One region of the Arthrobacter sp. NicSoilB4 genome, then DNA from elsewhere that is predicted to be linked to it. Evidence: predicted binding sites of a transcription regulator. Region 1 holds the regulator's gene; the other holds the start of a gene.
The links. Region 1 encodes Rex, which represses fermentation and respiration genes when NADH is low (regulators of the CRP and FNR family bind a similar motif). Its sites were predicted from a motif close to CTTGTGAANNNNTTCACAAG; they were not measured.
Positions count from the first base shown of each region.

Region 1 (6,021 bases):
AGAGATACTTCGCATCATGTGAATGCCCGTTGCCTTTCCGGCAGCGGGCATTTTCTTTGGTGTCGCGCCCTTGGTCCGTCGGGGCGCCGCGGCTTCAGCTGTGCGGCACGGTTGCAGGTCCCGAGGCGTACTGGAATGACATACCTGGGGTGGCATCGGCGCTGCATTTTCGGACAGCCGACGCGGTTTGGGCCAAGCGCTACGCAGATCCGCGTAGCGCCCGTCCGAAAGCGTAGCGCTGGGCCGGAAGCGCAGCGGAAGTGGTGGGGGCTCAGAAACTGCGACGTGGCCTTGGACCGGCGAGGGGTTGACGTCGGCGCTGCGCTTTCGGACAGCCGACGCGGTTTGGGCTTGGTGCTACGCGGATCCGCATCGCGCCCGTCCGAAAGTGTAGCGCGGAGCCGGAAGTGTAGCGCGGGATCAGACTGTGGGGCCGCGGAAGCGGGAGAACCCCCGCCAGAGGCCGTAGATGGCCCCTCCGGCTGTGGCAGCTTTGAGGCCCAAGGTGGCCGCGCGCCGGCCGGAACGGAAGTCGTAGACCGGCCAGTTGTGTTCGCGGGCGTGGCGGCGGAGCCGGGAATCGGGGTTGATGGCCACGGGGTGCCCCACCATGCTCAGGAGCGGGATGTCATTGTGCGAATCGCTGTACGCCCAGCACCGGGCCAGGTCCAGGCCCTCGGCCTCGGCCACGGCGGTGACCGCCACGGCCTTGGCGGGGCCGTGCAGGATGTCGCCGACCAGCCGGCCGGTGTAGGAGCCGTCCTGGATTTCGCCCACCGTGCCGAGGGCGCCGGTGAGGCCCAGCCGGGTGGAGATCACGGAGGCCACCTCAATCGGCGTCGCCGTCACGAGCCAGACCTTGCGGCCCACCCGGAGGTGCTGTTCGGCCAGGGCCTTGGCCCCCGGCCAGATCCGGGATTCAATCATTTCGTCATAGACTTCTTCGCCGAGCGCCTCGATGTCCTCAACGGTGAACCCGGAGGCGAGGCCCAAGGCGGTGTCGCGGACGGCATGGACGTCATCCATGTTTTCCCCGCGCAGCACGAACATCAGCTGTTTCCAGGCGAACCCGGCCGCCTGGGGGATCGTGAACGCCCCGCGCTGGTGCATCTTGCGGGCCACGTGGAACAGGCTGGCACCCCGCATGAGCGTGTTGTCGACGTCGAAGAACGCGGCTTCGCCGTGCTGCGGTTCTGCAACAGGCTCTGTGACCACAGCGACGTACTTCTCTTCGGACATGCCACGAGTCTAGTCAAAGCCGGGACCAGTTCCTGCCGTCCGGCCCGCGGCGGCAGTGCCGGATGCGTCTGGCGCGTCGACGCAGGACCGCCCGCCGGGCTACCGTGGAGCCATGCCAAACCCCGACGTCGTCCTGATCACCAAAGCTGACTGCCACCTGTGCTCGGCGGCGCGCGCCGCCGTCGACCGCGTGACGGCGGGACTGGGGATCGGCTGGCGGGAGCAGTCAGTGGACGACGACGCCGAATTGCGGGAACGCTTTGCCGAGGAGATCCCGGTGGTGCTGGTGGACGGTGTCCAGCGGGACTTTTGGAAGATCGACGAAGTCCGGCTGGAACGGACGCTACGGCGGGCGCTGGGCCGGCCGGTCTGAGGCACCGGGACCGGCTGGAGGGCAATGCTTTGTCCGCTGAACGGCGGGGGCCCTAGAGTGGAAGTCACAACGCGACTCAATGGAGCAGATAGTGACTTCGCTGGATTCATCCCCTGACGCGCTGCCCGGGGGAACAGGGACTGCTTCCAAGCAGATTCCGCCCGCGGCAGTGGCCCGGCTGACCATCTATCTGCGCGCCCTCACCACCCTGCTTTCCGAGGGTGTCGACAGAGTCTCCTCCGAATCCCTGGCCGAGGCCTCAGGGGTCAGCTCCTCCACGCTCCGTAAGGACCTTTCCTATGTTGGCTCCTACGGGACCCGGGGCGTCGGCTACGAAGTGCAGTACCTCAACCGGCATATTGCCGCGGCACTGGGCCTGACACACGACTGGAAGGTCGCCATCGTCGGTGCCGGCAACCTCGGCAAGGCCCTGGCCCGGTACGGCGGGTTCGAGTCCCGGGGCTTCGACATTGTTGCGATCTTCGACGCCGACCAGTTGGTAGTGGGCAGCGAGGTGGGCTGGCTGCGAGTCAGTGATGCTGCCGACCTCGAGCCTGTGCTGCAGCGGACCGGCGCCAACATGGTGGTCCTGGCACTGCCGGCCGCCGTGGCGCAGGGCGTCTGCGACCGCGTGGTTGCCGCCGGTGTGCGGAGCATTCTCAGTTTTGCCCCGGTGATGCTGCAGGTGCCGCCCGGGGTCAACCTGCGCAAGGTGGACATGGCCACCGAACTCCAGATTCTCGCCTATCACGCACAGAGGGCGCAGGACCCGGAGGACGCTGACTAGATTCAGTCAGCCCCTCCGGCTCCCGCGCCCTCCGCGGTGGTGCCTTGGTAACGTGCTTGGCCGCTTAGTACGGTCCGCCCGGCTGACCGTACGGGTTGGCGAACGGCTGCTGCTTGCTGAAATAGGGCGACGTTGCCGGCAGGTACAGCATCACGATGCCCGCGATGCCGAGGAGGACTGCCAGGGTGCCGAGGCTCAGCGGGAAAATGCTGAAGATCGACAGGGCGGCGAAGACAGTGCCCAGGATCCGTGCCCAGTTCTTGCCCTTGCGCACATTCAGGGCGACCAGGGCGTAGAGCCCGGCGCTGATCGCGGCGAACACCAGGATGCTCCCGACGAGCACGCCCCGGATGTCCTCATAGGGGATGTCGGCGCCGCTCGCGGCCATCTGCTGTTCAAACATGGTCCGCATCTGCGGGGAATCCAGGGTGCCGAGAGCCATCAGCAGCGAGATAATCCATACCGCGCCGGATGCGATGATGAGCCAGAACGCCGTATTGACGAGCTTGGGCATGCCGGCCGTGGCCTGCGGCTGCTCGGAGGGGTATTGGGCGTACGGGGACTGGCCGTACGCGGGCTGTCCGAACTGCGGAGCCTGCTGGTTGTACTGGGGCTGGTTGTACGGCGGCTGGTTGTATGGTGGCTGGTTCTGGCCGTACTGGGGAACCTGCGGGGCGTTCTGGCCGTACTGCGGTGCCTGCTGGCCGTACTGCGGCGCGGACGGAGCCTGCCCGTACTGCGGCGCAGAAGGCGCGGTCTGCCCGTACTGCGGGGCGGACGGGGGCTGCTGGCCGGGCGGGGGTGTGTTCTGGCCATAGCGGGGTGCCGGCTGGTCGCCCGGCTCGGAGGCGTCCGGGTTCGACGGCGGGACTGGCGGGATGCTCATGGGCGTTCCTTTGCGTTGCGGTCTCGTTCGGATACCGGAAACAGCTTCCTGCCCTGCCCCCAGCATGGTTTAAGTCCACCGTACCGCGGGCCGGCGCCCGTGGGGATCATTCCGGAGAGGTATTCTCAGCCCGCGCCGGGGCGGCCGCCGCGGGGTCGCGTCCGCGGGCAGCCGGAGGCCGCCCCGGCAGTGCAGGGACGGAAATCAGCGGTGCTTCAGATGCGGCCCCGCAGGGACTCGAACCATGCCTGCGACTTGGGCAGCCACATCAGCACGGTCGCCACCAGGCTGATGATGAAGCTCGGCCAGCTCCCGCCGCCCCGGCCGTCTGCCGCGCTGTCGTTGAGAATGGCCAGCAGCAGGGAAATGCCCGCGACGATGGTCAGCGCAAAGCGGGCCCACTCGCGGCCCTCCTTCATCTTCATGGCCAGGATGACCTGTGCCGCGGCGAGCGTGAGTGCCACCAGCACCAGCAGGAGCACCAGGAAACCCAGACCTGGAGCCACCGCCAGGAGCACGAACGACCCGAAGAGTCCGATGACGCCGCCGAGCAGTCCCAGCAGTCCGCCGATGAGCCAGATCCAATAGGCGACCTTCAGCTCCGTCGGCAGCCAGGAGACCGTAAACATGCCGGAGAACCCGCCTTGAGGCATGGCGTCGTTGAAGTTCTGCGGCCGGTCCGTCGGCAGCTCGAAGCGGAAGCCGCCAGCCGGCCGGCCCGGCGCCCGATATTCGGGCGGGGGCGGGGGCTGGTAGCCAGGTGCCGGATGGCCCGGCGGCTGGTTCCCGTCCGGCGCCGGCGGCACGACCCGAGGCGCCTCGGCGCCGGCGGGCGGGACACTGCCCGTTTGCGGTTGCCGGTCGCCCGGTTCCTGCGGCGGAGGTACCTCATTGGGGTTGCTCATGGCTCTCACTGTAGACGGCGAATGAGCCTGTATCTAGGGAATTTGACCGTGTTGCCGGGCATGACGGGACCCCGCCAAAAAGGGCACTTGCAGACTGCACAGACTGCACCGGAAACCGCGGCAGCCGGGTCAAACACGGCACCCTGGGTTAACCGCAACACCCCGCTCCGTCACGGGGACGAGGCGGGGTGCCGGCGGCTGCAACGCTCAGGGCTGGTCCGGTCCCGAAGAACCGGCAGGCCCAGTGTTGCGGACTAGGCTGCGGGGGCGATGAAGGCCAGTTCCAGGTTGATGGCAACCTTGTCGCTGACCAGCACGCCGCCGGCTTCGAGGACTGCGTTCCAGGTGAGGCCGAAGTCCTTGCGGCTGATCGTGGTCTCGGCGGACAGGCCGGCGCGGGTGTTGCCGAACGGGTCGACAGCAACGCCGTTGAACTCGGTCTCAAGGGCCACCGGACGGGTAACACCCTTGATGGTGAGATCGCCCTGGAGTTCGTAGGCGTCACCCTTGGGGACGATGGTGTTGGAAACGAAGGAGATCTCGGGGAACTGCTCGACGTCGAAGAAGTCTTCGCCGCGGACGTGGCCGTCGCGGTTGACATCGCCGGAGTCGAAGCTCGCGGTCTTGATCGTGGCGTTCACCTTCGAATCGGTGACGTCCTCGGCGAGGTCCAGGGTGGCGGCGGCGTCGGTGAACTGGCCGCGGACCTTGCTGATGCCTGCGTGGCGGACGGTGAAGCCGATCTCGCTGTGCGACGGGTCGAGGGTCCAGGTGCCGGTGGTGACGTTGGCGGGAAGTGCCATGGTGGTTCTCCTTGAGTCGGGTGGGTCGTTCGATGGTCTGATCGTCAGTTGAAGCATCATTTGTTGAAGTCTCAACTAACTGCTTCACCCAGTATAAACATGCATTTGCATCTTTTATTCCAACTCCAGGGAACATTTCTCCAAACACTTCAGTTCTACTTCTTGTAGAAGATTTCGTCATTGCCCCTGCCCTTTGAGAAACTGGTACACATGCCCCAAGCCACTGTTCATTTGCTCCGCCACGGCGAGGTCTACAACCCCGACGGCGTCCTGTACGGCAGGCTGCCGGACTTCCACCTCTCCGAGCTCGGCCGGGAGATGGCGCGAACGCTTGCAGAGCACTTCAGTGAGCGGGCCGCGCGGGGCGCGAAGCTCGTCCACCTCGTTGCCTCGCCGCTGACCCGCGCGCAGGAGACGGCGCAGCCGATCTCCGAGGCGCTCAACCTCCAGATCACTACCGAGGCCCGGATCATCGAGGCCGCCAACTACTTCGAGGGGCTCCACGTCGACAAGGCGGAGATCCTCAAACCGAAGCACTGGCCGATGCTGCGCAACCCGTTCCGGCCATCCTGGGGAGAGCCGTACAAAGACCAGGCCGCCCGAGTCATGGCCGCGGTCCAGGATGCCCGGCTGCAGGCCCTCGAACTCGGCGGCGATGGCGCCGAAGCCATCCTCGTCAGCCACCAGCTGCCCATCTGGGCCACCAGGCTCAGCGCCGAGGGCAAGCCCCTGTGGCATGATCCGCGCAAACGCGAATGCACCCTCACCTCGGTCACCTCCCTGACGTTCGACGGCGCCGGGAACCTTTTGCGCGTCGAGTACAGCGAGCCTGCGGCCGCCCTTCTTCCCGGTGCGTCCAGCACCCCCGGAGCCTGAGCATGCCCGCCAACAACACCAACGCGTCACAACTGACCCGCCGCAACGTCCTGACAGCCGGCGGCGCGGCCCTCGCCGTCGTGCTGGGTCTGTCCGGCTGCGCCCAGGAGGATGCCCTGGCCAAGCAGGCCAAGGCGGGCGACAACAAGAAC
Region 1 covers NZ_AP024653.1:3,290,040-3,296,060, reverse strand. Annotated here, with positions in the region: gene LDO13_RS15040 (AURKAIP1/COX24 domain-containing protein) at 1-2, shown strand, start outside; gene LDO13_RS15035 (HAD-IB family hydrolase) at 421-1,239, opposite strand; gene LDO13_RS15030 (glutaredoxin family protein) at 1,352-1,612, shown strand; gene LDO13_RS15025 (redox-sensing transcriptional repressor Rex) at 1,704-2,399, shown strand; gene LDO13_RS15020 (Yip1 family protein) at 2,464-3,285, opposite strand; gene LDO13_RS15015 (hypothetical protein) at 3,501-4,190, opposite strand; gene LDO13_RS15010 (YceI family protein) at 4,445-4,993, opposite strand; gene LDO13_RS15005 (histidine phosphatase family protein) at 5,204-5,869, shown strand; gene LDO13_RS15000 (TlpA disulfide reductase family protein) at 5,872-6,021, shown strand, end outside.

Region 2 (6,021 bases), 1.3 Mb from region 1:
CCAGGCACCGGTTCTGGACTACCAGCTGCCGCAGGCCGTGGTCCATGCCGAATCGATCGAAGACGTCCAGGCCACCGTCCGCGCCTGCGCCGCCCACGGCGTGGCGCTGGTGGCCCGCGGCGCCGGCACCGGCGTTTCGGGTGGCGCGCACGCCAGCAAGGACTGCGTGGTGCTGAGCCTGGAACGGATGAACCGCATCCTGGACCTCAACCCCGACGACGAGACGGCCGTGGTTGAACCCGGGGTGATCAACGCCGACCTCAACGCCGCCGCCGCCGCGCACGGGCTGATGTACGCCCCGGACCCGGCCAGTTTCAAGCTCTCCACCATCGGCGGCAACGTTGCCACCAACGCCGGGGGCCTGCGCTGCGCCAAGTACGGGGTCACCCGGGACTCGGTGCTGGCGCTCGAGGTCGTGCTGGCGGACGGCTCCCTCATCCACACCGGCCACCAGACCTTCAAGGGCGTCGCCGGCTACGACCTCACCGGTCTGTTCGTCGGCTCCGAGGGGACGCTGGGAATCGTGGTCGGCGTCACCGTCCGGCTCAAGTACCTCCCGCAGGACGTCCACACCATCGCAGCTTTCTACCCGGACTTCCGCAGCGCCGCGGCCGGCGTCCTGGCCGTGGGACGGGCCCGCGTGCAGCCGGCCATCATGGAACTCCTCGACAGCGGCAGCCTGGCCCAGCTCGACGAGATCCACGGTTCGGACCTCGCCGCCCGGGGGCAGTCCCTGCTGCTGATCCAGACCGACGGCTTCGGCGCAGCGGCGGAGGCGGCGGCGATCCGGCCCGTCCTCGTGGCGGGCGGGGCAGTGGTGACGATGGAGGCCAGCGCCGAGGCGGAGCGTCTCGTGGACCTGCGGCGCAACAGCCGGGGCGTGGAAGTCGACGACGAATACCGGGTGGGTGAGGACGTCGCCGTTCCGCGCTCCCGGCTGGTGGACTACGTCGCCGAGCTGGAGGCCATGGCAACGGCGTACGGCGTCCGGCTCAAGGTGGTGGCGCACGCCGGCGACGGGAACCTGCACCCCACGTTCTGGGTGGACCGGGTGGACGCCGCTGCCGACGCTGACGCCATCGAGCGGCTCGGCGCCGCGCTGGACAAATCCATCACCGTGGCTCTCGCGATGGGTGGCACCATCACGGGGGAGCACGGGATCGGCCAGTTCAAGCTGCGCTGGCTGGGCCTGGAGCAGAAGGAGCCCGTGCGCGAACTGCAGCGCCGGATCAAGGAACTGTTCGACCCGGCGGGCATCCTGAATCCCGGCAAGGCGATTTAGCCCGGGTGTGCTGTTAACGGCCCCAGCTGACTGGCAGCAGGGGCCGTTTTGAGCGTCCAGAACGGCCCCTGCTGCCAGTCACTTGGGCGCGCCCCTAGTCGTCGGCGTCCGGGTACTCGTCGATGGACTCGTCGGCGCCGTAGCGCGATTCCTCAGTCTCCACTTCCAGGATCTTGAGCAGTCCCGTGTCCGGGTTGAGCATGATGGCGGCCTCGTCCCTGCGGTGGCGCAGCTCGGAGTCAATGTAGGACTGCACTGCTTCGGCAAGCGGGATGTGCCGGTTCTCCTTCTCCGACATGTACCAGCGGTGCTCGAGGATCTCGTGCACAGCCTCCGCCGGCTCCAGCTTCCCGGACAGGTCGCGGGGGATGGAGCGGACAATCGGTTCGAAGATCTGGCTGACCCACAGGTGGGCGCTGTATTCCTCGTCCATCCCGGGGTTGTTGTCCGCACGGAAGGAATCCATGTCGTTCAGGAGCCGGCGGGCCTGGTTTTCCTGTGCGTCCAGGCCGGTCAGGCGCAGCAGCCGGCGCTGGTGGTGGCCGGCGTCGACCACTTTGGGCTGGAGCTGGATAGTGGAGCCGTTCTGCGTCGTCTTGATCGCGTATTCCTCGACGTCGAACCCCAGCTCGTTGAGCTTGCGGATGCGGGCGGCCACCCGCCAGCGTTCGCCGATCTCGAACGATTCCTTCTCGGTCAGCTCGGTCCAAAGGCGCCGGTAGCTGTCCATGATGAGTTCGCTGGTGGCCACGGGGTCCACTTTTTCCTCGATGAGTCCGCCGTCGAGCAGGTCCATCAGCTCCCCGGCGATGTTGACGCGGGCGATTTCGAGATCGTATTCGCGCTGGCCGGTGGAGAGGTCCGGATACAGCTCGCCGGTCTCCGCGTCCACGAGGTAGGCGGCGAATGCGCCGGCGTCGCGGCGGAACAGCGTGTTGGACAGCGAGACGTCGCCCCAGTAGAAGCCGATCAGGTGCAGGCGGACCAGCAGGAGGGCCTGCGCGTCGATCAGGCGGGTCAGGGTGTCCTTGCGCAGCATCTGTGAGAAGAGCGCGCGGTACGGCATGGAGAACTTCAGGTGCCGGGTGACCAGCACGGGGTTCAGCGGCCGGCCCTCCGGGGTGGTGCGCCCCGTGATGACGGCGACGGGTTCCACGCAGGGGACGTCCAGCCGGGCGAGCTTGCGGAGCATGTGGTACTCGTGGCGGGCCACGTGTTCGGAGGTTTCCTTGATGGCGATGACCGAGCCGCCAAGATGGGCGAAGCGCACAATGTGGCGGGAAATGCCGCGGGGGAGGGCGGCGAGGTATTCCGCAGGCCAGTCCTCCAGCGCGATGTGCCACGGCAGGTCCAGGAGCTCCGGCTCGGTGGCGGCGGCCGTGATGCTCAGCGAGCTCGAGGCCACGGACCCCTTGCTGTCATTGGCGCTGGCGGCTTCGAACCGGGGCAGTTTGCCGATCTGGCCGTAGTCGGTAGGTTCGTCGTGCCAATGGGCACTGTTGTCCTCGGTGCTGGGGCTTTGCTCGGTCATAAACCAATTCTTCCGTACTAAGGGCGCCCGCCCTAACGAATGGCTGCTGCAACGCCAGTTAAAGCCCGACGGCGGCCCTCCAGTGAGGAGGACCGCCGTCGGGTGCGTAGTGCTGTGCCGGTGGGGACTAGTCGCCCAGGCGCAGACCCGTCTTGGTGTCGAACAGGTGTACGTGGCCTGACTGCGGACGGACCCAGATGGACTCGCCCTTCATCGGGGGACGGCGGCCGTCGACACGGGCCACGATGTCGTGGCTCTGGCCGTCCAGCGTGGTGTGGCCGTAGACGTAGGCGTCGGCGCCGAGCTCCTCGACGACGTCGACCTCAACGTGCAGGCCTTCGCCCTCCGGTGCGGTCTCGAGGTCTTCCGGGCGGGAACCGACCGTGACAGTCTGGCCGTGGGCTTCCTCGAGGACATCGCGCGGCACCGGGTACACGGTCCCGCCGAACTGGACGCCGCCGTCGACGACGGGAAGCTCGAGCAGGTTCATCGCGGGGGAGCCGATGAAGCCGGCGACAAAGACGTTCTTCGGCTTGTCGTACAGGTTGCGCGGGGTGTCGACCTGCATCAGCAGGCCGTCCTTCAGCACGGCGACGCGGTCACCCATGGTCATGGCCTCGACCTGGTCGTGGGTCACGTAGACAGTGGTGACGCCCAGGCGGCGGGTCAGGGACGCGATCTGGGTGCGGGTCTGCACGCGCAGCTTGGCGTCAAGGTTGGACAGCGGCTCATCCATAAGGAAGACCTGCGGGTTACGCACGATGGCGCGGCCCATGGCGACACGCTGGCGCTGGCCGCCAGAGAGTGCCTTCGGCTTGCGGTCCAGGTACGGTTCGAGGTCCAGGAGCTTGGCAGCTTCACGGACACGCTCGGCGCGCTCTTCCTTGCTGACGCCGGCGATCTTCAGGGCGAAGCCCATGTTGTCGGCAACCGTCATGTGCGGGTACAGCGCGTAGTTCTGGAAAACCATGGCGATGTCGCGGTCCTTGGGGGGAACGTCGGTGACGTCGCGGTCGCCAATCAGGATCCGGCCGGCGTTGACGTCCTCAAGACCTGCAAGCATTCGTAGGGAGGTCGACTTGCCACAGCCGGAGGGTCCAACGAGGACCAGGAATTCGCCGTCGGCGATTTCAATGTTGAGCTTGTCAACAGCGGGCTTATCCGTGCCCGGGTACAGACGTGTTGCGTTATCAAAAGTAACTGTAGCCACAGTTATCAATCCCTTCACCGGCAGGTACGTGCCGGACGATCCGTAGTGAATGGTCTTATTCTTCAGTTGTTAATTCAATTGTCAGCACCTGATCGTGCGCATACTCCCCGGCCGAAGCCGAGGAGTATCCAATGACGCCGCACGGTACTTGTGCGCCACATCACAACCAGAGTATGTCAGATTTATGGCAAATGGGCCAAAATGTTACAGATGTCACATGTGATTCGGCCGACTACCGGGCCCGCATGAGCTAGAGATCAGAGGCCGAGGGCGCTCTTCCGTTCCCGCAGCAGGGCTTCCAGCAACTCCGCCACGTGGACCGGAGCCTCGACCCGGAACTGGGCCTGGGTGAAGTCCAGGCCCACCTTCACGCCGAGGTCCCCTGGGAGCAGCCGGGCAAGGGCGTCCTCGTCGGTGGTGTCGTCGCCGGCGAAGATGGTGGCGGTCGCGCCTGTCGCCTGGCGGAGGAACGCTATGCCTTCCCCTTTCGAGGCATGGATCACGGAGGTCTCCAGCACACGGTTGCCGCTCTTCAGGAAGACGCCGGGCCGGTCCTGCAGGACGGCCCGGGCCGCCGCGACGGCGTCCTCGGCGACGTCCGCCGTGGCCAGCCGGGTGTGCAGTACGACGCCGGCCGGCTTGTCTTCCAGCAGGGTGCCTGGCGCCTCTTCCACAATGCCCTCCAGCTCGCGCCGGACCTGGGCGAGCAGTTCCCGCCGGGCGTCGTCGAGTTCCAGCTTCGAGGAACCGGGTCCCATCCAGACCTCCGCGCCGTGGCTGCCGACCAGCAGGGTCTTCTCCGGGGGGAAGGCGACCGCCCGCAGGCTGTCCAGCGCCCGGCCGGAGATGAGCGCCGTCGTCGTCCGCGGTAGTTCCGTGAGGGCGGCGAAAGCCGCTGCCGAGCGGGGGAGGGCGCGTGCGTCCCCGGCATGGTCCACGAGCGGGGACATGGTGCCGTCAAAATCCATAGCGACGAGCAGGTGCTCCGTCGCGGCGATGGCGTGCACTGCCTCCAGCAGGTCCGGGGAGAGCGAAAGGGGGGTCTGCTCCGGTGATAGCTCAGGAGTCATCGCGGATCACCTTTTCCTTGAGCGCGTTCAGGAAGTCGGCGGACCAAAGATCGACGTCGTGGTCCAGGATTTGTTTGCGCATCGCGCGCATCCGGCGGGCGGCTTCGGCGGGCTGCATGTCCACGGCCCTCATGATGGTGTCCTTGAGGCCGTCGATGTCGTGCGGGTTCATGAGCAGGGCCTGCTTGAGCTGGTCCGCGGCGCCCGCGAACTCGCTCAGCACCAGGGCGCCGTCGTTGTTGGTACGGGCCGTGACATACTCCTTGGCCACCAGGTTCATCCCGTCCCGCAAGGCCGTGACGAGCATAACGTCGGCCGCCAGGTACAGCGCCACCATCTCCTCGACCGGGTAGCTGTGGTGCAGGTACCGGACCGCGGTGTTCTGCATCGTGTCGTAGGTGCCGTTGATGTGGCCGACGGTGCCTTCCACTTCCTCGCGCAGCAGGCGGTACTGCTCCACCCGCTCGCGGCTGGGGCTGGCCACCTGGATCAGGGTGGCGTCCTCCACAGTGACCTCGCCGTCCTGCAGGAGCTCCTCGTAGGCCTTCAGCCGGTGCCGGATTCCCTTGGTGTAATCCAGCCGGTCGACGCCCAGCAGGATGGTCTTGGGATTGCCGAGGTCGCGGCGGATCTGCTTGGCGCGCTCGATGATCTCCGGGTTGCCGGCCAGCTCGCTGATCGCTTTGACATCGATGGAGATCGGGAAGGCCTGGGCGCGGGCAATGTGGGTGGTCTCGCCGTCGGTGCCCTTGACGTGGACCTGCTGCTGCTTGACGCTGGCGCCGAGGAACCGGCGGGCCGAGCGCATGAAGTTGCCGGCGTCGCTGCTGCGCTGGAAGCCCACCAGGTCCGCGCCCAGCAGGCCGTCGATGATGGCTCGGCGCCAGGGCAGTTGCGCGAAGATCTCCGGCGGCGGGAAGGGAATGTG
Region 2 covers NZ_AP024653.1:628,135-634,155, forward strand. Annotated here, with positions in the region: gene LDO13_RS02930 (FAD-linked oxidase C-terminal domain-containing protein) at 1-1,282, shown strand, start outside; gene LDO13_RS02935 (DUF4032 domain-containing protein) at 1,377-2,813, opposite strand; gene ugpC (sn-glycerol-3-phosphate ABC transporter ATP-binding protein UgpC) at 2,941-4,023, opposite strand; gene otsB (trehalose-phosphatase) at 4,281-5,093, opposite strand; gene LDO13_RS02950 (trehalose-6-phosphate synthase) at 5,083-6,021, opposite strand, start outside.
Region 2: a site for Rex is predicted at 4,224-4,243, ahead of ugpC (sn-glycerol-3-phosphate ABC transporter ATP-binding protein UgpC). Genes of this name have one in related genera too.